DNA from 4 places in the Natranaerobius thermophilus JW/NM-WN-LF genome. Region 1 is predicted to be linked to each of the others. Evidence: a T-box and tRNA genes for the amino acid it is inferred to sense, from the RefSeq annotation. Region 1 holds a T-box; the other regions hold tRNA genes.
The links. A T-box is a leader RNA that pairs with one kind of tRNA and senses whether it is charged. The one in region 1 lies ahead of leuS (leucine--tRNA ligase), so its partner is inferred to be a tRNA-Leu.

Region 1 (7,662 bases):
AACTGGAGGAAAACAGTACAAAGTATCTGAAGGCGATGTTTTAGAAATTGAAAAGCTTTCTCAAGAAACGGAAGAACAGGTAACTTTTGACAAAGTATTGTTAGTTAAAGACGACGAAAATGTCAAAGTTGGTACACCTGTATTAGAAGAAGCGCAAGTTGAAGGAACTGTTTTAGAACATGGCAAGGGAGAAAAAGTTACCGTGTTTAAGTACAAACCTAAGAAAAACTATCGTAGAAAACAAGGACATCGTCAGCCATTCAGCAAGGTTAAAATTGACAAAATTAAACTTAACGGTTAATTTAATGCTATGATACAGGTTGAAGTATATCGCAAAAAAGGTAAAATTTGTGGTTTTAAGGTTGAAGGACACGCAGATTATGCCCGGGAAGGTGAGGATATAGTTTGTGCAGCCATATCAGCACTTAGTCTGACAGGAGTTTTTGCCAGTGAAAAACTGTGTAATCTGAGCAAACAGATAACTCAACCTGAAGAGGGTCTATTGTCTTTAGAAATGCCTACCGGGTTAGATGAACAACAACAACAAACCTACGAAATTATTCTTGAGACTGTGATTATAGGTATTTATGAAACAGCTAAAAATTATCCGGATTACATTAATATAGAGGATGAAGGGGGGGAATACTCATGGAATTAAAAATGAATCTACAGCTGTTTGCCCAGAAAAAAGGTACAGGCAGTTCCAAAAACGGTAGAGACAGTATTAGTAAACGTTTAGGAGTTAAAAGGCACGGAGGCCAACAAGTTAATGCCGGAAACATTATTGTGCGCCAGAGAGGTACTAAATTCCATCCTGGTGAAAATGTAGGGATTGGTAAAGACGACACATTGTTTGCTAAAGCGGATGGAGTAGTAACTTTCGAACAAGTTGGTAAAAAGAAGAAGCGGGTTTGTGTCTATCCGGAACCGGCTATGGCAGAATAACCCCTTTAAAAGAAAGCCATAAAATGTGCTAATTAAAAAGCTGCCAATCTTTGTATTGGTAGCTTTTTAATATTTTTATGTAAAATTACAAGGAAATTACTTGCCTAATATAAAATAATTAGATAAGAATTTGAAGTAAAGGAACGAGTTTTAGAAGATTGAAGTTAATATGTCCCGGTAGGAGGAAAACGTAGTGGATCAGAAGGGATTTCAGCAGGGGATCTGTGGTGTGATAATTGGGATTGTAGTAACTTTTTTAATACCGTTGATGGCAGATTTGATTACCCCTTATTTATTATTTTTAACTCCCGTTGTCATAATTTATTGGCTAATAGTTTACAAATATCTAAAAAAACAATACCATCAGGAGTTAAATAAACGGGTATCTGAAATAAAAGAACGCAATTATCAACAATTGACTAATGACATTAGGCGGATACGACATGATATCGTTAATCATTTCCAGATAGTATATAGCCTTGCCCAATTATCAGGAGAACAAAGGTTGATAAAACATTTAAAGAAGATTAAGTTTTTAGATGTTTTATACGGTGAAATCCTAAAACTACCTCAATACGATTTGACTGCATTCTATTTGAATCAATTTGTTAAAACCTTGGATTCGGGAGGTCAATTTTATTTTCGTAATACAGCAAATATAAATGAATTTGACTTAGGGAAAACAACGGCGGAGTTATTACAAAATATTTGTGATGAAATTAATTTATTTAAAAATACTGATACTTCACTGAAGATTAATTGGGAATTGAGGGAAGATGAGGATTGTTATATTATTGTATTAGATGTTTATGATTCTCAAAGAACTTGGAAAACTATAGATGAAAACTTCTTTATTGCTTTACAAGATAAATTTGATGAGTTAAAATTTAATTTTGAATATTTTACCTTTAAAACTCAAATTTGGATTAAGTTATGTATTTATAAGAACACAGACAAAAGTAGTTTGCAATAAAGATATTTTACGAATCTATTAAATGAAGGGGTAATCGAATATGTTTATAGATCGAGCGAAAATATACGTAAAAGGTGGAGATGGAGGCAATGGTATAGTTGCTTTTAGGCGCGAAAAATACGTGCCTGATGGTGGTCCCAGTGGTGGAGATGGCGGCAAAGGTGGAAACGTAATTTTGGAAGTCGACCCAGGACTCAAATCTCTAATGGATTATAAGTATAACATCCATATCAAAGGGAAACGAGGAGAACATGGTCAAGGGAGCAATCAACACGGAAAATCTGGTCAGGATAAAGTGATTAAAGTACCACCGGGTACAGTAGTGAAAGAGGCTACTTCAGGAAAAGTTTTAGCTGACTTAGTTCATGAACATGATAGCTACATAGCTGCTGAAGGTGGCCGAGGGGGAAGAGGGAATACCCGGTTTGCTAATCCCAAAAATAAAGCTCCCAGATTCAGTGAGGACGGCAAGCCAGGTGAAGAGAAATGGATTGTACTAGAGTTAAAGGTTATGGCAGAAGTGGGTTTAATTGGTTATCCCAATGTGGGTAAATCTACTTTATTAAGTCAAGTCACCAAGGCTAGTCCCAAAATTGACAGTTATCACTTTACCACCCTCAATCCCAATTTGGGTGTAGTTGAATTAGAAGAGGGTAGTAGATTTGTCATGGCAGATATACCTGGTCTAATCGAAGGCGCTCATCAAGGAAGAGGATTAGGAGATCAATTTTTAAGGCATATAGAAAGAACGAAAATGTTAATTCACGTGATTGATATTGCCTCTATCGAGGGTAGAGATCCTGTTTTAGATATCGAAACAATCAATGAAGAATTAAAGGGTTATAATAGTAGGGTGATGGATAAACCTCAGGTGATCGCTGCTAATAAAATGGATTTAGGGGATCAGGCAGAAGAAAACCTCCAAAGATTGCTAGATAAAGTTAATTCAGACGAAATCCTGATACCTGAACAATACAAAAAAATCTTTCCTATCTCGGCTGCAACTGGAGAAGGGCTGAGGGAATTATTAGATTTTGTGGCAGAAAAAGTAGCACAACTACCTGATACTCATGATACCTTCGATATTGACTTGGAACTACCTGAATCTGAAGAAAACACTGACACAGAACAAGAAGCTTTATTCACCATGTCTCAAGATGATAAAATTGAAGAAAAACCAAAATCAGATTTTGGGATCAGAAAAGAAGGAGATATTTTCATTGTTAAACATGAAAAATTAGAGAAAATATTAAACGAAATAGATGTTCATACAGAGAAGGGAAGGCATTACTTTCAGGCTAAAGTTGACGAGTTTGGATTGGAAGAAGCTTTAGTAGATAAAGGAATCAAACCAGGTGATACTGTCAAAATTGGTAATGTAGAATTTGAATATCAGTAATTAAACTAGTTAACTTAAATTATCTGTTATAGAGTGGGGGAGTTATATATGGAAAATAATACTTTTAACGCAAGCAGGATTGCAATTATGGGTGGCACCTTTGACCCTATACATTTAGGTCATTTAATGGTAGCAGAAGAAGCACGTCAGAAGTTCTCTCTAGACAAGGTCATTTTTGTCCCTGTGGGTATACCTCCCCATAAATCTGCGGAAAATATCACGCCATCTTATCACAGATATATGATGACATTACTAGCGACAAATAATCATCCCCATTTTTTCGTTAGTAATTTTGAAATAGATCGAAATCAGCCCTCTTATTCCATTGAAACACTGAGATATTTTCGTGACTTATATGATAGTGAGACTTCTTTATACTTTATCACAGGGACTGATACTATTTTGGATATATTAACATGGAAAGATTATCATGAATTACCCCAGTTATGTGACTTTATTTGTGCAACCAGGCCAAATTTTTCTGTCGAAGAACTGGAAACCAGAGTATATCGCTATTTTCCTGAATTAAAACCCCATGTTCACTATCTCCAAATACCTTTAATAGAAATTTCTTCAACTGAAATCAGAAATAAAAGATTTAATGAACAAGATATTACCTTCATGGTGCCAGAAACTGTTGAAAATTATATTTTAAAAGAAAATTTATTTAAAGGGGACTGATTAGGAGGTAAAATAGTAAATGGACTATAATAGTATATACAATTATTATAATGATCAATTACAAAAAATACTGACACCTGCCAGGTATACCCACTCTATGAGAGTTGTTCAGACTTCCTTAAAATTAGCTCCTAAATTTGATGCAGATTATCAAAAAACTGCTTTGGCTGCTTTAGTTCACGACCGTGGTAAAGAGATCGGGGTTAACCAATTGATTAAAATTGCGGAACAAGCAGGGTTAATCTTAGATGAAGCAGAAACATCTCATCCGGGATTACTTCACGGACCAGTAGGCGCCTACCTCCTTAAACAAGAAGGTAAAATAAATGATGAAGACATTTTACAGGCTGTGCGCTTCCATACCACAGGACGGCCTGGCATGAGCTCGATAGAAAAAGCTGTTTTTTTAGCAGATTTGATAGAGCCAGGTCGTGACTATCCTAATGTGGATATATTGAGAAAACTCAGTTTTAATGAACCTTATCTAGGATTAGTAAAAGCCCTTGATTGGACCCTGGAATACCTAATGAGAATGGGCTGGGTAATTCATCCTTTAACAGTAAAGACTAGGAACTATTATCTCCAAAAAAGAGGCACTACCAGATCTCTAAAGATTTAGAATCGGGTTGTTCCCAAGAAGATTTTATGCTTAAAAGCAAATAACTTTGGGGGGCCAAGTTATGGAGAATTTAGATAAGTATCGTAAATCTAATAATAGAAGGAAGAAGCGACGCAAGCGAACGAAAATAAAAAAGAATAGGTTAGTAGCTGTTTTGGTTTTGGTGATTTTATTTTTCTTTGCAGGTTTTGTTTCCAGATATCTGTTAATTGGCAGTACTTTAAAAACAGAGGCTAATTGGGTTACTGCTTTGGCTTCCCAGGATACACAGGAATATGACAATACCATGATTAGTGTAATAAATCGAGAAAATAATTTATTAGAATACGTAGTCATTATTAACCAACAGCAAGCAGAATCGGACTTCCAAGAACCAAAAGACTTAAATTTGCTCTTTGTTCCCGGTGAAACTTATTTAGATACACCTGGTAATGACATTGAAACTTATATGGAAAGCTATCACGATGGTGTGGGAAAATTATTACAAACAACAAAAGAGTACTTTGGGATTTCCATACATAATTTTATTCAAGTAGATCAACGCACTTTTGAACATTTGAATCACCAATTAGAATTAGAGCAACAAATTGAATTAGAAGAATTGGGTTATAAGTTTCTAGATAGTGGACTTGAGAGAGATGAATTCCAAACTAAGTTTAATGATACCATGGAATCGCTAGTATCCTTTTATTTACAAGTAAGAAATGAACTCGGGCTTTTTAACAGACCAGCTATTCGTTCATATGTAGGTGATAAGGTTGAAACTAATTTAACATGGGAAGAACTTACAGAATACATTGAACTATACAATAATGCATTTGAAAATGAAGCTTTTAATCTTTACACAATACCGGGAGAACGAGATCAGGTAAATGATCATGAGTATTTGGTACTTGATAACGATGACTTGGGAATCATGGTTGAACAGTACTTTTCCGGAGAAGTTGGGTCTATCCCCCAAGAAGATATAACAGTTGAAATTTTAAATGGTTGTGGCATAGATGGAGCTGCAACTGATCTTAAAAGTGAATTAGAAGATCAGGGCTTCCAAGTAGTTAGGATAGGTAATGCAGACCACTTTGAATATCAATCATCTCAAGTAATAGCTAGAACGGATTTAATAGAAGCAGCTAAGGAAGTGGCGTTAGAGATTTCTGGAGCAGATTTATTGCATGACCAACAAGATGATCCAGAAGCTCAAGTAACTGTAATAATAGGAGAAAATTATGTTCAAAACAACTCTGAAGAAAAGGAAAACAACTTTGAATAGGAGGGATCTATTTGCAAGATTCTCTGCAATTAGCAAAAAACATAGCTAAAAAATTAGATGACAAGAAGGGAAAGGATATTGTACTTCTAAAAGTCAAGGATATCACCTTGATTGCTGATTATTTTGTGATTGTTACGGGAACTAGTACTACTCATATTCAATCCCTGGCGGAGAACCTGATTTCTTCATTGAAGGAAGAGGATGATTTTTCACCCTTACACAAAGAGGGCTTGGCAGAAGGGAATTGGATTTTGTTAGATTACGATTCTGTGTTAGTGCATATTTTCTTAGAGGATACAAGAGAGTTTTACAATTTGGAAAGACTATGGGGAGAAGCTGAAGAAATTACTCTTTAAATATGTTTGACATGAAAGTTAGAATTTTATATAATTTTATCAAACTAAAAACTCAGAATTTTAAAGGCAATGAAAGAGAGTAGTAATCGAGAGCAGGATTACAGCGAGCCGGTGGTTGGTGTGAACCGGTATCCGACTTCGATGAACTCGCTCTGGAGCTGTGAGGTGAACGGTAAAACCAAGTAACTGATCCGGCTAATTTAGCCGTTACCTAAAAGAGTGGGCCAATTAGGCCAAATTGGGTGGTACCACGGGAATAACTTCTCGTCCCTTAAGGGAGAGAAGTTTTTTTATTTCTCCTAGAATTTAAACGATAAATGTAGTTAGCCACAAAAACAAAGTGAGGAGGGTTAACCATGAAAGAGTATCAGCCACAAAAAATTGAATCTAAATGGCAAAAACGTTGGCAAGATGAAATTTCCTATGAAACCGAAGTTGACCATAATAAAGACAAATATTATGTACTAGAGATGTTTCCTTATCCTTCTGGGAAACTTCATATGGGTCATATGAGGGTGTATTCAATTGGAGATGTGCTAGCCCGGTTTCAACGTATGAGAGGTTATAATGTACTCCATCCTATGGGCTGGGATGCCTTTGGTTTACCAGCGGAAAATGCGGCTATTGAAAATCAAGATTTGCCATCAAGATGGACCTACGCCAATATTGATAATATGAAAGATCAGTTACAAGCTCTTGGAACTAGTTACGATTGGAAACGGGAAGTATCCACCTGTTCTCCCGATTACTATAAATGGACTCAGTGGATGTTTTTACAATTGTATAAAAATGGCCTAGCCTATAAGAAGAAAGCACCCGTTAATTGGTGCCCAGAGTGTGAAACAGTATTGGCCAATGAACAGGTAGAAAATGGAGCTTGCTGGCGTTGTGATAGTATGGTAGAGCAAAAACAATTGTCTCAGTGGTTTTTTAAGATCACGGAATATGCCGATCGCTTGGATCAAGATTTAGAGCTGTTGGAAGAATGGCCTGATCGGGTTAAGACAATGCAAAAAAATTGGATTGGCAAAAGTCAAGGAACTGAAATTGACTTTCCGGTAAAAGGTTCTCGAGAAAAAATCAGGGCATTTACTACTCGTCCTGATACCATTTTTGGAGCTACTTACATGGTGCTTGCTCCGGAGCACCCTATGACAGAGCAATTGGTTCAAGGTACCGATCAAGAGAAGGAAGTTATGGACTTTATCAAAGGAGTCCACGAAATGGGGAAAGAAGCCAGGGAAGCAGAAGATCTTGAAAAAGAAGGCGTCTTCACTGGCAGATGGGCTATTAATCCCTTAAATGGTGAAGAGATCCCTATTTTGGTAGGTAATTACGTATTAATGGAATATGGAACTGGTGCTATTATGGCAGTTCCAGCTCACGATCAGAGGGACTTCCAATTTGCTCACAAATATA
Region 2 (7,662 bases), 1.4 Mb from region 1:
CTCAAGATTTGGAATAATAATTTGGATTTTTTTAAAGAAAGCTATTGACTTTAGGGTAATGGTTATGTATAATTTAAAAGTGCCGACGATGAGAGGCAAAACTTAATAAACACGCGGGGCTGTAGTGAAGTGGCTCAACACGCCGGCCTGTCACGCCGGAGATCGCGGGTTCGAATCCCGTCAGCCCCGCCATTTTTGCGGGAATAGCTCAGTGGTAGAGCACCGCCTTGCCAAGGCGGGGGCCGCGGGTTCGAATCCCGTTTCCCGCTCCATGTGGAGACAAGGTGGGATGGCGAAGTCTGGCTAACGCCGCGGACTGCAAATCCGTTATTCGCGGGTTCAAATCCCGCTCCCACCTCCAATATACATATGAATCTCAAAAGCAAAGCGTCTGTAAAGGCGCTTTTTTTTATTGGCTGTATTAAAGTAGTTAAGAGTTGATAACTGTGAAATTTCAAATTCACTAAAAATGCCTAGGTTTTGCTACATCTAATACTCCTGAATTAATTAAGTGACTATAAATAGTAACTATTATAAAATTAAAAGAATATATTGAATTAATGTCAGTCTTATTATAAGTCTAAATTTATTGGCTAAAATTATAATGAGGAGAGATTCATTAATGGTTAGTAAACCAGAAGTGAAAGATTATAATCTTGAGCCTAAAACTGGATTGACTGAAAGGCCAGAAACAATTGGGATAACTTATCATCATACTGGTGTTTCAGACCGACCAATTACCAGACATGATGAATTCCACAGAAATGTTAGAGGTTGGCAAATGGTCGGTTATCATTATCAAATACGTAGTGATGGTACTATTGAGTTAGGTCGACCTCATGAGAAGCAAGGTGCCCATTCAGGCGGGAATGCAAATCAAAAAACTATAGGCATAGCTTTTTCTGGTAACATGAATGAATCCCAGCCAACTGAACAACAGTATCAAAAGGCTATTGAAATTCATAAATGGTTGAATAGCATTTACTCGAAAAATTTACTCGTTTTTTCACACAGCGACTGGGTATCTACTAATTGTCCCGGTGAAAATACCGATTTAGACTTAATAAGAAACTCTTTACAGGAACAGGAATTAGGAGAGTTACCTGAAATAGAGCGAAAAGTTAGGGGAACTGTATTAGACGAGGAAGTATCAGATGGGTTTCTCATTGATGGCAAAACTTATGTTCCCTTGCGTAAAGTAGTAGAACAGCAACTTGGATATAGTGTGAACTGGGACAGTAGTCTTGGTGAATTTGAAGTTACAAAAAACAGTAACAACTAACTTTTTTATTAATTTAGGAATACTAGTTTAAGCACCAATTATGGTGCTTTTTTTGATTATTTTGTATAAATTAGGGAAATAATAGTAATGAATGGATAATCGAGGACTCTAAAAAATTAAACTAGACAAAATCCATAGAAATTAAGGGAGGAGATAAAATATGAATGATACATTATCAGCATTAGTCATCAAGTTTTTAATGACTTTTATCGTTGCCAGTGTTGCCTTTATTGGCCTTGATGGTAATCCATGGGGGTGGGTATTTGGATTTGCTATCCTGGCTACGGCACTGAACTATGTTGTTGGAGATTTATATATTTTACCAGAGTACGGAAATATTTACGCTTCGGTGGGAGATGGAGTACTTGGATTGGTTGCGGCTTATGTAGTGAGTTTAGTGACAGTTTTCCAGACAACTATAGGTTCTTTGATTTTATTTGGAATTTTGGTTGCTGTAGGAGAATACTTCTTTCATAAAGTCATTGTTAAAGATGAAGATGTGTCACCAAATACAAAATAATCAGGATAAGACGGAATACGATCACAAAAAATAATGTTAGTAAAACAAGTCATATATAATAAAAAAACCTCACTTTTTTAAGTGAGGTTTTTTTGGGCTTTGGTGCCGGGGACCGGAATCGAACCGGTACGGACAATTTGATTGTCCGAGGGATTTTAAGTCCCTTGCGTCTGCCAGTTCCGCCACCCCGGCATGTTTTCTCTCCCATCGACGTAAATAAGTATAGCAGATAATAAACTGTTTGTAAAGAGCATAATAAATAAAAATTTGTTTTTTTAGGATTAGATTTTATTTACTGGGAAATCGCAAAAAATAAAATTAAACTGCAAAAATCTACCTTTTTCTGAGCTGATATAAAAAGTATAAAAGCAATTTTACAATAAAGGATATAAATAGACGCTAATTGACATACATTACAATTATACAGGAGAGTGAGCAGAAAATGCAACAGGAAACAAAAAAATATTTAGCAGCTTTGAGTGGAGTGCCATTTATTATGGTTCTGGGAAACTCTTTAATTATTCCAGCATTCCCTGAGATCCAAAATCAGCTCAATCTAACACAACTTGAAGTTGGATTGCTTGTAACAACTTTTTCTATAGCAGCAGGGATTACAATACCTATTGTTGGTTTTATTTCCGATAAATATGGTCGTAAAGTAGTACTAGTACCTTCTGTTTTTTTATATGCTATAGGAGGCTTAATAAGTGGCTTTGCACCTATATTTTTTAATTCCGCTTATCCCTGGATAATTTTTGGGAGAGTTGTAAAGGGAATAGGAGCTGGTGGAACTGGTCCCATTGCTATGGCTTTAGCAGGTGATTTATTTCAATCAGGTGAACGAAGTGAGGCTATGGGGGTTCTGGAAGCGGCTAATGGTATAGGAAAGGTTGTAAGTCCTATCTTAGGTGCTATAATAGTTGTTTGGATATGGTACTCAGTTTTTTTTGTTTACACTATATTTTCTTTGCCAGTTGCTATCATGTTATGGGTGGTTTTAAAAGAGCCAGAGCAAAAGGCAGGAGGTAGTAGTCAAGAAGAAAAAGGTTATTTTACCAGGATTTTTGATGTTTTCAAAGATAAAAAGATGGTATTAATAGCTACTTATTTGGCGGGATTCACTGTATTATTTTCTTTATTTGGTACTCTATCATACCTTTCGGATATTTTAGAGATAAGATATAATTTAGAGGGAGCACCTAAGGGAATAGTTATAGCGCTTCCTGTAATTGTCATGGCAGTTACTTCTTACACTACAGGGCATTTCATTCAGTCCAAATTACTTATGAGTAAATTGGTTGTAACTGGTTTGACAATTATCGGGCTTTCTTTTGGCGGAATAATTTTATTGTTGGATAATGATTACGCTTTATTTGCTGGTATAATTTTAATAGGTGTTGGTACTGGTCTTGTTTTAACATCAGTTAATACTCTAGTAACTAGCACTGCGTCTGGAAGGGCCAGGGGTGGAGTTACTTCTTTATATGGTAGTGTAAGGTTCTTCGGAGTGGCTTTTGGGCCACCGGCTTTTGGTCTGTTAGTTGAAATATCTAGGATTGCTATGTTTGGTACTGCCGGGATAATTGCTATACTTGTTATGGGTGTTAATTTAATTATGATAAAATTTGGTATAGGGAGAGAACTTAACCTATCAAACTCAAATTAATGAATAAATGACATGACCCTAGTGAGTGACCCTTATCTTAGATTAGATATGATGGCTGATCCTATCCAGAGGAACTGATGTGGTTATAAATAAATAATAAATGGAGAGGAGATACTATGAGTAAGAGATTATTACAATTAGTTTTATATGTGTTTTTATTTATTATAGGTTGGGCTGCGATTATAGCAGTTATTACATATTTAGTGGACTAGCCCTGAATTTTGTTGCATCTTACTTAATTTTAGGTGCTATATATTTATTTGTTGATACTGTAAAACTTATAAATTGTACGGATTATGTGGGTTTGACAGTATATCTTAATTAATAATAAAGTTGCCTATTTGTTGAGGTGATCTTTTGGATAATATTAAAATTATACTAAACAACAAGAGGGAAAAAACAGTTTTTACTCAGTTCGGTTTTTTTAGCTTATTGTTTGTCATATTTTTTAGTTTAGGATTAGTTTTGACAATTCAACACCCTTCATCTGTCTCTGCTGATGACGATAGTGATCAGCAGTATGAAAGAATTGATGATCTGAAAGTAACAGTTAACGAAAAAGAAATAAAGTTGCAGAATGATATCAAAGTGCAAGATGGACGAATTTTAATGCCGGCCCGGTCGGTTTTTGAAGCTATCGGTGCAACTATGGAATGGGACGGCGATAAACAAGTTGCTTATGCCCAAAGAAATAAAGACAGGGTGGCATTGCCAATAGGCGAGGATGTAGCAATAATTAATGGGGATAGAACAAACCTAGATGTTTCCTCACGGCTGATAAAAGGGCGTACATACATACCCTTTAGATTTACTGGTGAGGCCTTTGGTGGTTACGTAGAGTATGACGGGGAAGAGGGAATTGTTGATGTCATACTCCCCGATGAGGAACAACAAACAAATAAACAAGAATCGGCAGGAGAATCAAACCACAATAAAGAATTTGATGAAAGCGAATTCAAAGAAAACGAACAAGAAAATAATTTTCCTTTAGATTTCCCTGAAAGTCCTGAACACCCTGATCCTCCTGAAACTCCTAATCAAGATTAATGAAAATATACAGGAGGTGATAAATATGGCAAAGACAGCTTTTAAAGGATATTTATCAGGTTTAGTTCAAGGAGTGGGTATGAGATATTCAGTTAGTCAAGTGGCAAAAGAAATAGGGGTTTCTGGCGGTTATGTCAGAAACTTACGGGATGGAAGAGTTGAAGTGTATATTGAAGGAGATGAAGAAAGAGTTGAAGAACTTAAAAGAATTCTTGAGAGTAATGAAGTAGGAACTGGCCAAATAGAAGAAGTTGAAGGGGAATGGCTAGAACCCCAGGAAAATTTAACTGAATTTGAGATCAGAAAATGATTTGCTTTAAATTGCTTTACACCGGTTTTTTCCGGTGTAACTTTTATTTTTTCTTCGAAGTATTTGTTTAAAAGAGGAAGGGGGAGCTTGAGTGAGTGTAAAGTTTTTGTTAGGCCGGGCCGGAAGTGGAAAAACATCTTATATTATAGACAGTATTACAGAACAACTAAAAGCAGCTCCAGATGGGGATCCAATAATTTTTTTAGTACCGGAACAGGCAACTTTTCAGATGGAACAAGCTATTTTAAGGCGATCCGATATCTCAGGTTTTAGTAGATTACATATCTTGAGTTTTCAGAGATTGTCACAAAAAGTTTTGGAGGAACAAGGTGGGATAGCAAAAGCTGATCTTTCTGATACTGGTAAAGAAATGATTATTAAGAATATTCTCCTCCAACGTAAAGATGACCTGGAAATATTAGAAAAGGTGGCAGTGAAGTCCGGCTTTTCTGAAAAATTATCGCGCTTAATTTCTGAAGCCAGGATGTATGAAATAACTCCTGAAATGCTTGAACAGATAAGTCAAGAATTAGATCTAATTCATTTAAAACAAAAATTACAAGAAATCTCTCAAGTGTTTACTGATTACGAAACTTTTTTGCAACATCAGGGTTATCATCATCAAGAAGATAGGTTGAGTAAAGCCGGTCAAAAAATGGAAGGTAACAATATTTCTTTTTTAGCAGGATCCACTTGTTATATTGACGGTTTTTCCGGCTTCACTCCCCAGGAATTGAAATTATTGGAGGGTTTATTGACCAAGTGTTCAAATATTGAACTCGCCCTCACTTTACCTCCCCAGTTTACTGGTAAAATAGATGACGAGTTACATCTATTTCATCCTACTCTGAAAACTTATAATCAGGTATGGGAACTTGCTGTTAATAATGATATAGAGATCAAAAAATCTAAGCACTTTCCTAATGAAAACGAAGAACATAGATCAGCTTCATCTCTTCCAAGATTCAAAGATAATCCTGCTCTAGCTCATCTTGAGAAAGAATGGGGTAAGAACAAAATAAATCCTTACGATAGTGAGCCAACAGGTTTATCAATAGTTGAAGGTACTAATCTGAGAAATGAAATTGATAAAATCGCCCGTGAAATTAAATTATTGGTTCGAGACCATGGCATGAGGTATAAAGATATTGCCGTAATAGTACGAGAATTAGAAAGTTACGAACCTGTTATTAAAGCTGTATTTAACGATTACAAAATTCCTCATTTTTTAGATCGAAAGGAACCTGTACATCACCATCCCTTAGTAGAATTTTTGCGTTCTTCTGTAGAAACTGTAATTTCTAACTGGGATTACGAACCCCTATTTCGTATGCTTAAAACAGGCCTGTTACCTATCTCTAGTGAGGAAATATTTCAAGTAGAAAATTATGTACTTGCACATGGAATATCTGGTAAAGACTGGAAAAAACAGGGGAAGTGGAATTTTATTGCCAACTTTGATCTGGAAAGGGAAAATATTGCTCCCAGTAACAGAAATAAACAATATTTAAGTGAAATTAATTCAATTAAAGGTAAAGTTAGAGATACACTTTTAGAGTTTGATAGCAAATTGAGGGGGATAAATAAATCTGAATCATTATCTGCACAGTTTAAAAACCAAGAGGCAGAAGAGGATAATTTATTATCAGTAAGGGAGATTTCCACTTATCTGTGGGAATTAATAGAACAGTTACAAATAGAATATCAATTGGAAGAATGGTCACTTGAAGCAGAAGAAAGAAAAGATTTTGTGGAAATGCAGTTGCACAATCAACTGTGGGATACAGTTATTGATTTACTTGATCAAATGGTCACTTTTTTAGGAGAGCAAAAGGTCACTTTGTCTGAGTATTTACAAATAATCGAGTCTGGACTTGCTAATATAAAATTGGGACTGCTACCGGCGACCCTTGATCAGGTCTTGGTTGGCACTGCAGATAGAAGTAGATATCATGAAATTAAAGTATTATTTATGGCAGGAGTTTCTGATGGTTTGTATCCTGCCAAAATAGATGATGATGGCATTATAGATGATCGAGAAAGGATAACATTGCGCCAGCATGATGTAGAATTTGCACCCACTACTGAGCAGAAATTATATCAGGAACAGTATTTAATTTATAATGTTTTAACTCAACCTTCTCAAAAGCTGTATCTTAGTTATCCAGCAGCTGATTCAGAAGGTAGAACTATGAGCCCATCTACCATAATTTCAGATATCCAAGAGATGTTTCCCGAGTTATTCCAGGAATACCAAAATGATGGTCCTGAAAATGACGAAGATTTTAGACAATATATAATTGATGGTAAAAAAGCAGTATCTAACTTAATTAAATTAATTAATAAAGTAGGTCATCCCGAAAAATTAGCTGAAGATAAACAACAGTTATTAGCATATTTGATTAATGAACATCCTGATTTGTTCTATTCGACGCCAGAAATTAAGGCCTTAGATTATAAAAAAAGTTTGTCTCCTCTCACTCAAGAAGTTATTGATAAGCTGTATCCCAACAAGATTGCCACATCTGTGTCGGGACTTGAAAGTTTCTGTCAGTGTCCATTTAGACATTTTGCCGAGCAAAACTTGAGGTTAAAGGAACGAGAGTATTTCCGGCTCGAACCGGCAAGTTTAGGTCTATTTTACCATGCTGGGTTGAAATTATTTTGGGATAAATTACAGGAAAATAATTTAACCTGGCATAAACTTAAAACCGAAGAGCGCGAGGCACTTGTTTCAGAAATCGTAGAGGTATTATCCGAGCGGCTTAAAAATAGAATTCTCCTGGCTAGTGAGAGGTATAAATACTTCAAGAAAAAACTCCATGAATTATTATCGA
Region 3 (7,662 bases), 580 kb from region 1:
GAGATGATCTTCCCACACAGGAAACTCCCTCGATTTCTTCACTGTATTTAAGTTGTTCCTATAGGTCATAATCGGATTGTTTACACCAATTACTTGACAGACTCCTAAATAAATAATAACTTAGCTATGGTGTTAATATTTTACATGCTAGTATCTAAACCATTTTCGTCTTCAGCTTCTTCGCCTGCAGCTACAATTGCTTCCATAAGATTTTCCATAACTAAATTCGCTTTAATATTAACAGTTTCTAGCTCATCATTTTCAAGAGCTGTTCCTAAATTCTTTACGGATTTTTCTAATTGTGCGGCCACATCTTCTCCCGGTTCGTTTCCTTCATCTTCATTATTTTCTTCATCCTCATTTTCATTGTTTTCATCCTCTTCATCCTCTTCATTCTCTTCTTCATCATTTTCCTCATCCTCATCCTCTTGCGCTTCCTCTGCCGCTTCCTCAAGGTCTTCAACAATTAGCTCTGTTAACTCATCTAAGGAATCAAAGTTTTCTTGGGCTTTTTGAAAATTTTCCTGAGAAGATAATAGAACTATGGCTCTCGTATGATATCTAGCTTCAAAAATTTCAGGATAAATTTCCTCACTAAAAGGCATCATGAAAGTCGAAATATCTCTGGTAACCTGATTGGCATTTTCTATTGTAGGTAAAAATTCTTCACCATTAACAGTACTGTTTAAATCGTCTAGTAATTCCTCAAAGGAGTCAATTTCTTCTTGTGCAATGTCTTCTTCGGCAATATCAGGGGCAATATCATCCCACATTTCATGAAGATTAGCAGTATCATCTTGTACTTTATCCCAAATCTCATCTGGAGAATCTGTTTCTTTTTCATCTTCATCGTTATTATCTTCTTCATTGTTTTGGTTTTCTTCATTATTGTTTTCTTCACCATTGTCATTTTCTTCTTCCTCAAATTCTTTTTCAATTGATACAATTTGATCTAAAACTGATTCTTCAACTGTGGATTCAGCTCCCTCTATAACAGCTAAAGTTGTTTCATGCATTCTCAATAATTCAGCAAAAACTTCTTCCTGTTCTGCTTCTTCAACTTCCTCTTCGGCATCTTCTTCGTCATCTTCTTTATCTGGCACCTCTTGACACCCCGTCATCCCAAAAACAAGAAATAAACTTAAGAGAATCAAACTAACATATATAATACTTTTTTGACCTGCAACCAATTTCATCACCTCATAATTATTGTTACCTAAAAATCACGCTTTTACTACAGTTGTCTCGGGAAATTACGGTTGATCTAAAAATATTAATTGGGAGTTGTAGCAAGAAAAAAGGCAACCGAAAGCCTTAAAAATCTATAGGCTTCGGTTGCCTTTTTAATAAAATTCATATTAACTAGTTCATATTAACGGACAGTTTTATCATAATTTAAAATACCCTCTACAATTGCTTCAGCAGCCTTTTCGCGGAATTCATCCTTTTTAAGTAATTCTTCTTCTTTTTCATGGGATAAAAAGGCCAATTCAACTAAAGCTGCAGGCATAGTAGCATTTCTTAGTACTCTAAAACTGCTATCTTTCACCCCTCTATTATTTCTTTGAAGACTGTGTAATAAGCTATTCTGTAAGGCTTCAGCTAATTCAAAATCTAAAGGACTCCGTTCTGAAGAATAAAAGGTTTCTGTACCGTGAATATCATTATTGGGATGAGCGTTAGCATGGACACTTACAAAAATATCAGCATTTGAATCAGTTGCCATTTCAACTCGCTCGTCCAGAGAAACTTGAATATCCGATTCGCGGCTCATATAGATATCAGCACCTAATTCCTCCAACATATCCCTAGTTCTTAAAGAGACGTCTAGAGCCACTTCCTTTTCTTTAAGACCATTTTGTCCAATAGCTCCACTATTACTACCTCCATGTCCTGGATCTATAAATATTTTCTTACCAGATAATGGATTATCGTCATATAATCTGACATTTAAATGAGCATCTTCCCAATCTATAGAGTAGTGTTCCTTGGAATTCAAATCAAAAACAACCCTTGTCATTCCATTGTGTTCATGAGCCCTTATACCTTGCAAAGTAGATGTTTCGACTTGCCAAGCAGTCTCATCAGTAGCTAGAGCTATTCCTTCAAAGTCTAGAACAAGTCTATCAGGGTCTTCTCTCGTAAAGGACTCCAAGGGAATCCTTTGTACTGGTCCCAGGGTGATTTCAGTGTTGTTAGAGTTCTCGGTCCAATTTATATAATTTATTTCCTCTAAATTATTCATCAAATCTATATTATCTCTTTTGACATACTCTGCAGCAACCCAACCCTTGGCTTCATTTCTGTCTTCCACATCTAAGTTTCTTTTATCTAAGTCGATTTTAAACCACTCTTCATAGGTGGGATGATTTTCCATAGCTGCCATAGTTATGATGTCATAGTCTTCACCCTCATCAACTTGGGTGATACTATCATAGTCCAACCCTGGCCCTGTCCTAACATTTAAATTGTCGGCATCTATAACTATCTCACCTAAAATATCATCGTATTCTTGTGGTATTTCCGGTCTATCTCTTTCATCTTCTTCTGGTTCTTCTATTTCTTCTTTTTCTTCGTCTTTTTGTTCCTTGTCTTCATCTTCTTCACTTTCTTCTAGAAAACTAATCTCTATAAAATCTGCACTAACCCAAACATCATCTTGTTCATCCTCTAAATCAATTTTCAGCCAGTCTTGATATTCTTCCTCATTTTCATTATGGTGCTTGTCCAAAATAGGAAAGGAATCTCCTGCCTGTAAATTATCAACTACTGAATAGTCCATTCCTGGTCCTGTTCTTACATTTAGATTGCTCGCTTTAATTTCAGCCATAGCTTCACTGTTCTCCAATTCTTCTTGTGAAGGAACATCAGACGGATTATTCTCGTTATTTTCATTCTCTTTTTCTTCTTGACTCTCTTTTGTATTAATATAAACAGACTCTTCCTCTCCTAGCCAATCTACTTCAGCACCCAAACCTTCACTTACAAATCTCAGAGGTACCATGGTTCGGCCCTGTTGTGAAACTTGTGGAACTGTATCCATTTCTTTTTCACTATTATCAATTAAGTAAATTTCTTGTCCCACTTCTAAGGATAGTTCCTTTTTATCCAGTTTAATATTGACTGTTTGAGTACTGCCATCCCATTCCACATAACCTCCGAGGGCTTCACTGACAAAACGTACTGGTACTTGAACTCTGCTGTTTTCGTCTATGTAAGGTTCTTGGTCAGGAAAATTCACCAGATCCTCGTCTACAAAAACATCAACATTTTCTTGACCAGCTGCATAGTTCGTTGTTATTACTAGCATGAAAACAACAATAACTAAAGTTACAACTTTTTTCAATTAATTTCGCCCCCTTGATTAGTGCTTAAATTTGGTACATTTTACAGATTTCACAAAATGATAGATTTTTTTGGATTAGCTTTTATATAATAGACGAGCATTTTTCCGGAAAAGTTTCAAAAATTGACAAAAAAACTGAATGTAATTTTATTCCACCCTATGCCATTTTCATTTTCAATTAATAGCCTTGGCACCTAGAGTTTTAAGTAAAATTTCATGAGATCTCACCAAATAGCACTTTTTATAATAGAGATAATTTTGTTTTCCTAATATAGATATACACACAGAATACTTTCAACTATCTCTTTACGAATTTTCATTTTATTGTTAGCTTTTGCTCTTTTTGTATATTTGTAAATAGTTGCAATATAAAAACATTATTTGAGTTTATCCATATTTATTGCTTTTTCACGAATTTGTTACTAAAATAACTTTTAAGATCTATAGTAGTTATAAATAAATTAATTCATTTATTCGTCGAAATAAAGGAGAAAAAATAGCTTAAATATTATCCAGTAGGAGGGTCAGTAATGAACAAAAAATATACTGATACAGTAGTGGTCGGTTTCGCACTCTTTGCCATGTTCTTGGGGGCAGGAAATGTAATTTTTCCACCGTTTTTAGGTCATTCTTCTGGTACCGACTGGTTGCCTGCCTTGATCGGTTTTTTGTTAACTGGTGTTGGACTACCCTTACTTGGTATCATCGCTGTTGCTGTAGCTGGTGGCACTGTCGACCACTTAGCTAAAAATGTCAGTAAAAACTTCGGTAAACTTTTCGGCTCAGTAATAGTTTTAACTATTGGCCCACTCTTGGCCATTCCACGAACAGGGGCAACAGCTTTTGAGTTAGGGATAGCTCCCTTTCTTGAGGAAACAATAATTACTTCAATAATAGCAACAACAATATTTTTTGGAATAACATTATATTTTTCTCTAAATCCATCAACAGTGATTGATCGGATTGGGAAGTATCTCACACCAACATTGGTTGCAGTATTAGGTATTATAGTCATAGTTGGTTTTATCAGCCCAGTTGGAGCACCACAAGATGTGAGTTCTGAAAATACCTTTACCATAGGTTTTACCGAAGGGTATCAAACTATGGATGCACTGGCTTCAATTCTTTTTGCCGGTATTGTTATTGGAAGCTTAATCGACCGGGGATATAAAACTGTATCAGATCAGATCTCCTTGACAATTAGGGCGGGAGCTATTGCAGCCACTGGACTCGGGTTAATTTATGGAGGACTTGTGTACTTAGGAAGTACTGCTAGCGGAGTGTTTGATGCCGGAATTCACAGAACAGATTTATTAATTGGTATCAGTGGTAATTTACTCGGCTCTCTTGGCACTGCTATTCTAGGAATAAGCGTTTTCTTAGCGTGCTTAACTACTTCTATTGGATTAACTACTACGGTAGGAAAATATTTCAATGATTTATCTGAAGGTAAATTAAAATATAACCATCTCGTGATCGGTACTGTACTATTTAGCCTATTCTTTGCTAATGCCGGTGTAGAATTAATTGTAACTATAGCAGAGCCAATTTTAATTACTATCTATCCAACAGCCATTGTATTGATTATTATGTCATTGTTTGATAAATACATTAATGACAAAATCGCCTATAGAGGGGCCGTTGTAGCAACCTTTTTAATTGGTTTGATGGATGCTTTTAGAACATTAGATTTGAACCCCAAAACTATAGAAATTTTTATGTCTAACCTCCCCTTAGCCGAATACGGTATGCCTTGGATTACACCAGCAATTGTGTGCGCTATACTGGCTTCAGTTGCTAAAAAACTAACATCTGAAAACATGTTTTAATTTATTTACTTCTTAAAAGTCTTTAAGTACCATGAATTATATTAATTATATTTAAGTATGGCAGATAACAAACAAGTACGTGCCTTGGATATTTTCTTAGGCACGTACTGTTTTGTTTATAAATGCTTTTTACAGGGTAAGGTTAAGTTTAAACAATATTTGATTAATTTTTAAGGATTTTCAAATCGTCTAGAAACCTCATTCCAATTGACAATCTCCCACCAAGCATTAATATAAGCAGCTCGATCATTCTGATACTGAAGATAATAAGCGTGTTCCCACATGTCAATCACCAATAGAGGTTTAGCACCAATCACAGTTAGATTTTGATGTTTTTCTAATGTCAGTACCAGCAATTGCTCTAAAACATCGTTCCATGCTAAGACAGCCCAACCCGAAGCTTCAACGGTTTTAGCAGCATTGGTAAATTGAGCTGCAAACATTTCAAAACTGCCAAAATCTTTGTTAATCTGATCCCGCAGACTCTTTGATAGATTTCCTTGTTCCGGACCCAAATTATTAAAGAATAAAGTGTGTAAAATATGGCCAGATCCATGAAAGGCTAGTTCTCTTTGCCAGTGCTTTATACCGTTATAATCATTGTTTTCTCTAGCAACTTTTAATTTTTCTAGAGCATTATTTAAACCATTAACATAGGATTGATGGTGTTTACTATGATGAAGTTTCAAGGTCTGTTGATCATAATGAGGTTCCAGTGAATTATAACTATAAGGCAGATCCGGTAATTTAAAATTCATTTTATTAGCTCTCCTTTTTGTACTGTTTTTGGCTGGTTTTATTATTTCCCAAATTGTGTGATTTATAAAATATTAATCTCATTTAATAAAGCCCTTGATTATAAGCTAATTTCTTGCTATAATGGTTATTGCCATGCCGAAGTGGCGGAATTGGCAGACGCGCGCGACTCAAAATCGCGTGGGCTTTCCCGTGTGGGTTCGAATCCCACCTTCGGCACCAAAACTTTAAAAAACCTAGGGTGATATCCCCTAGGTTTTTTTGATTCAAATCGCAATTATGTTAAATAAATTATAGTATTTTTTTAACCCTACCTACTATCCCGGATGTTAACCTTACCTTAATACCATGAGGATGTGAAGAGGATTTTGTAAGGATTGAATCAACAATTCCTTCTGTTAATTTTCCTGAATTTTGATCTTGTTTTTGAACTACTTGAACACGTGTACCTGAATTGATATCTTTCCTGTTAATTCTAGTCATTCCTTTCTCTCCTTTACTTGTTTATCCATACATTCTTATTTTCTAATGGTTGTGCTAAAGTCCCGTTTTACTTATCCAGATATCTAATATAAAATATCAGTAGACTCTCTAATTACTAAAGATAAAAAATTAGTAGACTAAGGAAAGAGGTAGAAATAATGTATTTTACATACATAATAGAATGTTCCGATAGCACACTATACACTGGTTATACAACCGATATTACTTATCGGATAAAAAAACACAATGAAGGTAAAGCTGCTAAATACACAAAATTTAGAGTTCCTGTTAAACTAAAATACCACGAAAAATTCAGCACTAAGTCAGAAGCTATGAAAAGAGAAAGAGCAATAAAAAAGATGAGCCGACAGGAAAAACTAAATCTAATTTATAAAAAGCAATCAAATACTTTAAATCTCAAATCCAAGTAAAACTGATTGATCTCAAATAGCTTAAATTGACTAAATTGACCTTAGAATTGGCCTTACTTATAGAATAACTACTTCTTATTCATTTTCATTTATTTTCAGCTGAAATACATCAGTTCGGTCATAGTGACCAACTACATCAAAGTCCATCTTTCCTTTTATAACTAGATCCATATTCAAGTCTGCCAACAACATTTCTTCCTTATTATACACAGGTTCCACTACATATTCACCCATAGGATTGACTATGGCACTACCTCCTGAACACATAATATTGGGCTGATTTTGTAGTTCATGATAATATTCAAGATCATCAGGATACATATCCTTGGTTACAAACTGATTACAAGACAGCACATAACATCTGCCTTCTAAGGCTATATGCCTAATAGTTGATTGCCAAACTGATCTGGCATCTGCTGTGGGAGCAACATATAAACTGACACCTTTTTGATACATAGCGGTTCGTGCAAGAGGCATGTAATTTTCCCAGCAAATCAAACCACCTAATTTACCATGGGGAGTATTTACAACTGATAGCGTACTACCATCCCCTTCTCCCCATATAAGTCTTTCAGACCCAGTAGGTTTTAATTTTTGATGCTTATCTAAAAGTCTTCCATCGGGGCCAAAGTACAAAATTGTACAATATAAAGTGTTATTATTTTTTTCAGTATCAATTTCCGTAACTCCAATCACTAAATAAATTCCTGCTTTTCTTGCTGCTTCTCCCAATTTTTCAGTAGTATCACCAGGAACTGGGACAGCATTTTTATAATATCTCAAAAAATCGTTTCTTCCTTCCATTGTCCGACTTCCT
Region 4 (7,662 bases), 1.4 Mb from region 1:
TGCTATTAGACTATCGCCAGTTACATAAATTAAAGACGACCTACTTGGTTGGACTAAAAGACTTGATTTCTAAAACAACCGGTAAAATCCATACAACTTATAATCAAACAATTACTGCTACAGGAAGGCTCAGTAGTACAGATCCTAACTTACAAAATATACCAATAAAATTAGAAGAGGGTCGTAAAATCAGAAAGGGATTTGTGATACAAAATAGCGATCAGTTGTTCTTGGCTGCTGATTATTCCCAAATAGAGTTGAGAATTCTAGCCCATGTTTCAGAAGATACTAATTTAATTCAGGCTTTTCAAGAACAGCAAGATATTCATACACAGACAGCAGCCCAGGTCTTTGAAGTAGAATCAACACAGGTTACTAGGGAGATGAGATCCCATGCGAAAGCTGTCAATTTTGGAATTGTGTACGGGATAAGTGATTATGGATTATCAAGACAACTGGGGATTTCGAGAAAACAAGCTAAAACTTATATTGACAACTATTTAACAAGATTTTCGGGAGTCAAAGAGTATATGGATCAAATAGTTAACCAAGCTAAGATGAATGGTTATGTTGAAACTTTGTACAATCGAAGAAGAAACTTACCAGATATAAGCCACAGAAATTTCAATATTAGGTCCGCTGCTGAAAGAACAGCCATTAATACGCCTATTCAAGGTACTGCTGCTGATATCATTAAAGACGCTATGGTAAAAGTGGAAAAGGAATTGGAAAAACAGGACTTACTTGATAAGGCCGCTTTGCTTTTACAGGTCCACGACGAATTAATATTAGAAATTAATAAAGAAGTTCTATCAGATGTTGCCACTAAAGTTAAAGAAATAATGGAAAATATCATTGAATTAAAAGTCCCTCTAACCGTTGATCTAAAAACTGGACCAAACTGGTACGATTTAAATCCTTATCAATCAGGAGAGTGATTTTCGTGCCCGAATTACCTGAGGTAGAAACAATTAAAAAGAGTCTCCTTTCGGATCTGACCGGTGATAGAATAAGTCGGGTAGAAATATATTTTCCAGGAATGTTACAAAACATGAGTCCCGAGGATTTTAAGGAAAGTGTAATTTCTAATCAGATTAAAGATGTAAAGAGGCGGGGAAAATATCTTCTGATTTATGTGTCATGTAATGGCAAAATGAAGGATCAAGTAAAAGTGATAATTATACACTTGCGAATGACTGGTAGATTGATCTTAAAAAACAACGAGGTCGAGAAGTCTCACAATCATTTAGATGATGAGGAAATCATCCAAGAATACCGGCATCTTCGATGTTTATTTCAATTACAATCTGGTATTACTTTAGAATTCCATGATCAAAGAAAGTTCGGTACTATGGCTCTAGTTAATCAAGGAGAAGAATTCTACTGGAAAGGTTTGGCTAACTTAGGACCTGAACCCTTAAGTGAAGAGTTTGATTACGAGGACTTTTATAAAGGTGTGAAAAAATCAAAAAAGCCCATTAAAGGTATTCTCTTAGACCAAAAACTAGTGGCAGGTATAGGAAATATTTATGCGGATGAAGTCTTATTTGCATCTGGGATTCATCCGGCTCGAAAGGGCGAAGAGTTAACAGAACAGGAAGTTGGGAGTTTGTATAAAACAATAATACAAATATTAGAACTGGGAATAAAATATCGTGGAACAACTTTTAGCGACTACCGTGATTCGGAAGGTAATAAGGGTAATTTTCAGGACCTATTAAAGGTTTTTAATAGGAACAAAGAAGAATGCCTGATTTGCCGTAGAGAAGTTCAAAAAACAAAAGTTGCCAATAGAGGCACCTATTATTGTCCAAACTGCCAACCCCTTTAAACAGAATAAAGGACATGCACTCCGGCTTTGTTCCTCCCATATATTATTATTAACTGTCTAGTTTTAGGGGGGAAACAAATGCCGGAGCTTTTTCCTTTAGTGGCATTATCACTGGCTGTGAGTTTAGACGGATTGGCAGCTGGTTTTGCTTATGGATTAAAAAATATTAAGATACCACTAAGCTCTTTGCTATTATTAAGTGTAACATCGGCAATATCCATTGCCATATCTATGTTTTTTGGCAGGATAGTTGCCGATTTAATTTCACCAGGTATCGCTGAGATAATGGGGGGCGTTATATTAGTAGTTTTAGGTTTTTGGTTCATCATTCAAAATTTAGCTATTACTTCCAAAGCATATCATCAAGAAGAAAATGATCAGGCTGATAGAAAAAATATTATAGAAAATGTGATGGATGATCCTATAAAGGCTGATTTAGATAGTTCTGGTGTGATATCATTAAAGGAGGCAATTATTTTAGGGATCGCACTAGCTATGGATGCATTTAGTGCGGGTTTTGCTGCTTCTTTAATGGGCTTTCACTCAATAATTACTCCATTTTTTGTAGGCTTATGCAAGTTTATTTTTGTTCCTATGGGAGTTAACTTTGGGTTTAATCTATTTTCAAAAGTGGATCGGTCTAAAGTCGCTTTTTTACCAGGCATTATTTTAATTATGTTGGGTTTATTGAACTTTTTCTAAATTGGAAAATTTCTTTATACCTGTCAAAATACCTATCAAACCCGCAAGAATCTGTTTAATCAAATATTTTACAGTATCTATAACTATATATTTATCAGCGCCTAAGATTAAGAAAACAATAATACTACAGTGAAAAGGATGATTATTATGATTGTAGGATTAACCGGTGGTATTGCTTCAGGAAAATCTACAGTTATGCAAATACTTTCAGAATTAGGTGCCGCAACTATAGACGCAGATAAAATATCTAAAGAACTTACTGAAAAGGATTCTCCGGTTTTAGATGAAATATGTCAGGCGTTTGGCCATGAATACTTTACGGAAGAAGGCTGTCTCAATCGGGCAAAACTTGGGGAAAAAGTTTTTAGCGATAAGCAGGCAAAGCAAAAATTAGAGGCTATTTTGCATCCTAAAATTAACGAAAGATTGAAACAAGAGATTTCTAAATTTCAGGCTGAAAACCAGAATAAACTCGTAGTAGTTGAAATAGCTTTGCTATTTGAAACAGGTCAAGAAAAGCAATATGATGAAAGTTGGGTAATATGGGTAGATTATCACACACAATTAAAAAGGTTAAAGGAACGTAATGGACTTACAACTCAACAAGCTCGTGATAGGATAAATGCTCAAATGTCATTGGATAAAAAGAAGCAATTAGCCCATCGAGTAATAGATAATTCTGGCACTTTTGAAGAGACAGAATTGCAGGTCAAGCAGATTTATTCAAAATTGCTATAGTAAATCGAGATAGTTTGTAATACAATATGAACAGAAATCGATATTAGAGGTGTCTTTAATAATGAATTTGCAAAATTCACGTAAAAGATATTTAATTGCGTTAGTTATAATAATTATAACAGCTTTGTTAACATATTGGTTTGCAATGCCCAGAATTTGGGAATATCTGTATCCTAAACATTTTCAAGAGGAAGTTTATTCTATAGCTGAAGATCATGAATTAGATCCTTATTTACTATTTGCAATTATAAAAGTTGAAAGTAAGTTTGATGAAAAAGCTATTTCAAATCAAGGGGCCATGGGATTAATGCAGCTTATGCCTACAACTGGAGCTTGGGCTGCTCAAAATGTCACTTATAACTCCTTTGAACATGATGACTTGTTTGATCCTAAAACTAATATTGAATTAGGAAGCTGGTATTTAGATTACTTGCTATCAGAATTTGATCAAGATTTAGTAGTCACTCTAGCTGCTTATAATGCAGGACAGGGTAACGTTCGTCAATGGATGGAAATGAATATATGGGATGGCAGCTATGAAGAATTAGATAATGTACCTTACAATGAAACTAAACATTATGTAAAAAATGTGCTTAGAGATTACGAACGCTATCGCGAAATATACGAAGAATCTTATGCCGGAGAATAAACTTGACAGCTAGGTTGAGTCAATTGTATAATAATTGAGGCTTGTATATATATTATATGTGTATTTAATCTTTAAATTATCTGTGCGGAAGTGGTGGAACTAGGCATACACGCAGTCTTGAGGGGGCTGTGCCCTGCTGGGCTTGCGGGTTCGAATCCCGCCTTCCGCACCATTAATTATTATTTGGTAGGGATTTATTACAACGTAAAGTTTTACAATTAAAAAAGATATAAAATAAACGGTGTAAACCTTCTGTAATTCATGAGCAGGAGAGGTTTACACCGTTTTTTTACTCGATATGAAAGTAGTTGTTTATACCTTTAAAATTAGTAGTACAAGCGTTGAAACAATTAAAATTTGAATCTATTAACATCTTCTTGCATATCTTCAGCTAGTTGTGCTAGTTTCTCACTTGCTTTTGCAATATCATCCATAGATGCAGTTTGTTCTTCAACAGAGGCTGATGCTTGTTGGGTAGATGAAGAATTTTCTTCTGCTATTGATGATAAATTTTGAAGTTTATCTACAAATTCTTTTTTCTTTTCTTCCATCTGTTCTCCTGTTTTATTCAGTTTATTAATCAGTTCTTGAGAGGCCTGGATCGCTTCAGCTATACCTGTAAATTTATCTTTAGTATCATTTACACTTTCAGATTGATTATCCATGAGTCTTTCTGCTGTTTCCATAGCATTTACAGCATTTTCGGTTTTTGTAGTTAATTCTGATATAATCATAGATATTTCCTCGGAATATTCATTAGACTCTTCAGCTAATTTTCGGATTTCGTCAGCAACTACAGCAAATCCTTTTCCTGCTTCGCCTGCTCGTGCTGCTTCAATATTGGCATTTAGAGCGAGTAAGTTTGTTTGTTCTGCAATATCTTTAATCATATCACTTGCTTTTTCAATTTTTTGTGTGCTCTCTCTAGTCTCATTAATGATAGCCCGGACTTCTTTAATGGAATTACTATTCTCACTAGCTGTATTTGCTAAAGTCTCTATTGTTTCGAAACCTTCTTCCTTTAGTTTATCAACTGTTTCTGTTTTATCAGTTACTTCTTTTAAGTAATGCTGATCTTGTTCAATCAAATTATTAAACTCTTCCATCTGATTATTAGCTAGCTCTACATCTTCCGCTTGGTTTGCGGCACCATTTGAAATGTCTTCAATGACCTTAGCTACTTCATTAACTGTTTGTGTATTTTCTTCACTGTTTGAACTCAATTCTTGAGATGATGCAGCTAATTCATCCGATTTTTCGTGAATACTTTTTATAAGTTCTACTACATTAGATTGCATATTAGCCAGGCCATTTGTAATTTGACCTATTTCGTCCTTTCTAGTTAAGTATTTTGAGGCTTTATCATTCTCATCAAAAGATAGATCATAATTAGACATTTTTTCAAAGACTTTATTAAGTTCTGTAATTGGAGTAGTTATATTTTTGGAAATATATTTATAGGCTATAAAACTGACCAATATTAAAATAATTATTGGAATTAACACCATGTTCTGACGAATAGTATTTGACTCAGCAAAAACCAGCTCTGAATCAGCTTCAATGACAATTCCCCAGCCTAAATCATCTAAAATAATTCCATGAGCGGCTATATTATCTTCTTGGAAAAAACCAGTTTGTCCATCCAATAATGAGTCAATAAACCCTCTGTTATTTACTGTTTCGGCAGCACTATCAAGATCTTTTTCAGAATGTGCTATCAGTTCACCTTCTGAACTAATAATGTATGTTGTACCATTATACTCAACATTCATTTCACCGACATAATCCGAAATATGACCTAATCCAAGATCAGCTGCGAAAACTTGCTCATTATCAGCTTCCATTACTTGTGAAGAAAATGTTATTACTGGCTCACCTGTATCAACATCAATATAAGGCTCTGTTACAAACAATTCTTCATTATTAATGGCTCCTTGATACCAAGGTCGTTCACTTGGTACATAATCATCACCTAACTCTTCATCTGAAACCATTATCATATTTCCTTCTTCATCACCCACATAAAAATCAATAAATTGTTCGTTATTATCTAAGAAAAATCCAAAGTTTTCTCGAATTTCATTTATCTCGTTTTCCCAGTTGTTTTCATAATAATTATTAACAGTTTTTACAATGTTTTTGTTTTGTTCTAAATAATTTTGGACTTCTGTTGCAACTATCTCACTTTCTTTTGATAATGCGTCTTTTGCCTGTTCTTCTATGGTGCTTGCTCCTACAATGACAGAAAATATACCTACTATAAATATAGGAATTGCTATACAAAGTAAAATAAAAACAATAAATTTAAATTTTAAACTATGCTGCATTAGTTTCACCTCATCTTTACTGAAGAATTTTTTACATCAAAAAAGTAGGGTATCCTTCAAAAGATAAAGCCTTGTAAAAGGTTTAAAAAGTTAAGGATACCCTACAAAATAATTATCGGTTCCATTCTGTATAAACTAAAATTATTTATTTCGTCGATTTAATCGTCTTAAATTACTGGGTTCTAGACTAATTTCATTCCCGCTCATTAATGCAGAAACTCCAGTGGAATCTTGTCCGATATGTTCACAATCTGTACAGCTTTCCTTGCCACATCCTTTAGTTTTATCTTTAGGTTCGGAATATTTAGAAATAACTCCTTCATAATTCCTTAAAACTACACTGTCTGGTGATTGAGAGATTAAATACTGCGGCATTACTGGAGTTTTTCCTCCACCTCCTGGAGCATCCACAACAAAGGTAGGTACTGCATAACCACTAGTATGACCTCTTAATGATTCTATAATTTCTAGACCAGCGGAAACAGAGGTTCTAAAGTGCTCTATTCCCTGGGATAGGTCACATTGATAAATATAATAAGGTCTCACTCTGTTTTTAACAAGTTCGTGAACAAGTTCTTTCATTGTAACAGGACAATCATTAATTCCTCTTAACAATACAGATTGGTTTCCAAGGGGAATTCCAGCATCTGCAAGTTTAGCCAAGGCTTCCTTAGCTTCCGATGTTATTTCTTTTGGATGATTGAAGTGAGTATTTAACCAAATAGGATGATATTTTTTCAATATACTTATTAAATTATCTGTAATTCTCTGGGGTAATACCACAGGTGCACGAGTACCAATTCTAACGATTTCAACGTGTTCAATTTTATAAAGTTCATTCAAGATATATTCTAATCTTTCATCTGAAATTAATAATCCATCTCCACCTGAAATTAATACATCCCTTACTTGAGGAGTATTTTTAATATAATCGATGGCTTTATCAATAACTTCGATAGGGGCAGCTTTATCAGTAGAACCGGCTAATCTTCTTCTAGTACAGTGCCTACAGTACATTGAGCACTGATCTGTTACCAAAAATAGAACACGATCTGGGTAACGGTGAGTAATACCTTCAACTGGAGAATCGGAATCCTCACTTAACGGATCTTCTAAATCAAACTCAGAAAAATTAAGTTCAAGAGAACTAGGTACTGCGTGTCTTCTGATGGGACAGCTTGGGTCATCTTTATCCATTAATGATGCATAGTAAGGGGTGATAGCCATCCTAATTGTTTTTAAGGTTTGCTTGATACCTTCCTCTTCCTCCTCAGTTAGATTGATGATTTCTTTTAAGCTCTCTACATCTGTTATTCGATTATTTAATTGCCATTCCCAGCTTTGCCACTCTGAATCAGAAATATTACTATACTTTGGAATTGATTCTAGATTGGTTTTAGACATGTTATCTCTCC

Region 2: it has a tRNA-Leu gene. The T-box ahead of leuS (leucine--tRNA ligase) is inferred to sense a tRNA for this amino acid. The anticodon was not compared.
Region 3: it has a tRNA-Leu gene. The T-box ahead of leuS (leucine--tRNA ligase) is inferred to sense a tRNA for this amino acid. The anticodon was not compared.
Region 4: it has a tRNA-Leu gene. The T-box ahead of leuS (leucine--tRNA ligase) is inferred to sense a tRNA for this amino acid. The anticodon was not compared.

The regions. Positions count from the first base shown of each region.
Region 1 covers NC_010718.1:551,257-558,918, forward strand. The annotation lists gene rplU (50S ribosomal protein L21) at 1-301, shown strand, start outside; gene NTHER_RS02790 (ribosomal-processing cysteine protease Prp) at 311-658, shown strand; gene rpmA (50S ribosomal protein L27) at 649-945, shown strand; gene NTHER_RS02800 (hypothetical protein) at 1,139-1,918, shown strand; gene obgE (GTPase ObgE) at 1,959-3,317, shown strand; gene nadD (nicotinate-nucleotide adenylyltransferase) at 3,366-3,998, shown strand; gene yqeK (bis(5'-nucleosyl)-tetraphosphatase (symmetrical) YqeK) at 4,018-4,617, shown strand; gene NTHER_RS02820 (LCP family protein) at 4,679-5,887, shown strand; gene rsfS (ribosome silencing factor) at 5,899-6,243, shown strand; T-box leader at 6,304-6,518, shown strand; gene leuS (leucine--tRNA ligase) at 6,600-7,662, shown strand, end outside.
Region 2 covers NC_010718.1:1,941,870-1,949,531, reverse strand. The annotation lists gene NTHER_RS09430 (redox-sensing transcriptional repressor Rex) at 1-17, shown strand, start outside; tRNA gene NTHER_RS09425 (tRNA-Asp) at 116-192, shown strand; tRNA gene NTHER_RS09420 (tRNA-Gly) at 198-272, shown strand; tRNA gene NTHER_RS09415 (tRNA-Cys) at 284-361, shown strand; gene NTHER_RS15255 (N-acetylmuramoyl-L-alanine amidase) at 623-1,282, shown strand; gene NTHER_RS09405 (DUF2512 family protein) at 1,443-1,802, shown strand; tRNA gene NTHER_RS09400 (tRNA-Leu) at 1,903-1,994, opposite strand; gene NTHER_RS09395 (MFS transporter) at 2,245-3,468, shown strand; gene NTHER_RS09390 (copper amine oxidase N-terminal domain-containing protein) at 3,826-4,515, shown strand; gene NTHER_RS09385 (acylphosphatase) at 4,541-4,825, shown strand; gene addB (helicase-exonuclease AddAB subunit AddB) at 4,917-7,662, shown strand, end outside.
Region 3 covers NC_010718.1:1,130,002-1,137,663, reverse strand. The annotation lists gene NTHER_RS05470 (hypothetical protein) at 141-1,103, opposite strand; gene NTHER_RS15175 (N-acetylmuramoyl-L-alanine amidase) at 1,373-3,346, opposite strand; gene brnQ (branched-chain amino acid transport system II carrier protein) at 3,877-5,175, shown strand; gene NTHER_RS05455 (superoxide dismutase) at 5,346-5,933, opposite strand; tRNA gene NTHER_RS05450 (tRNA-Leu) at 6,069-6,153, shown strand; gene NTHER_RS05445 (YwbE family protein) at 6,223-6,414, opposite strand; gene NTHER_RS05440 (GIY-YIG nuclease family protein) at 6,573-6,845, shown strand; gene NTHER_RS05435 (carbon-nitrogen hydrolase family protein) at 6,921-7,662, opposite strand, start outside.
Region 4 covers NC_010718.1:1,976,268-1,983,929, reverse strand. The annotation lists gene polA (DNA polymerase I) at 1-938, shown strand, start outside; gene mutM (DNA-formamidopyrimidine glycosylase) at 944-1,831, shown strand; gene ytaF (sporulation membrane protein YtaF) at 1,910-2,533, shown strand; gene coaE (dephospho-CoA kinase) at 2,681-3,271, shown strand; gene NTHER_RS09560 (lytic transglycosylase domain-containing protein) at 3,333-3,920, shown strand; tRNA gene NTHER_RS09555 (tRNA-Leu) at 4,005-4,092, shown strand; gene NTHER_RS09550 (methyl-accepting chemotaxis protein) at 4,271-6,247, opposite strand; gene kamA (lysine 2,3-aminomutase) at 6,389-7,651, opposite strand.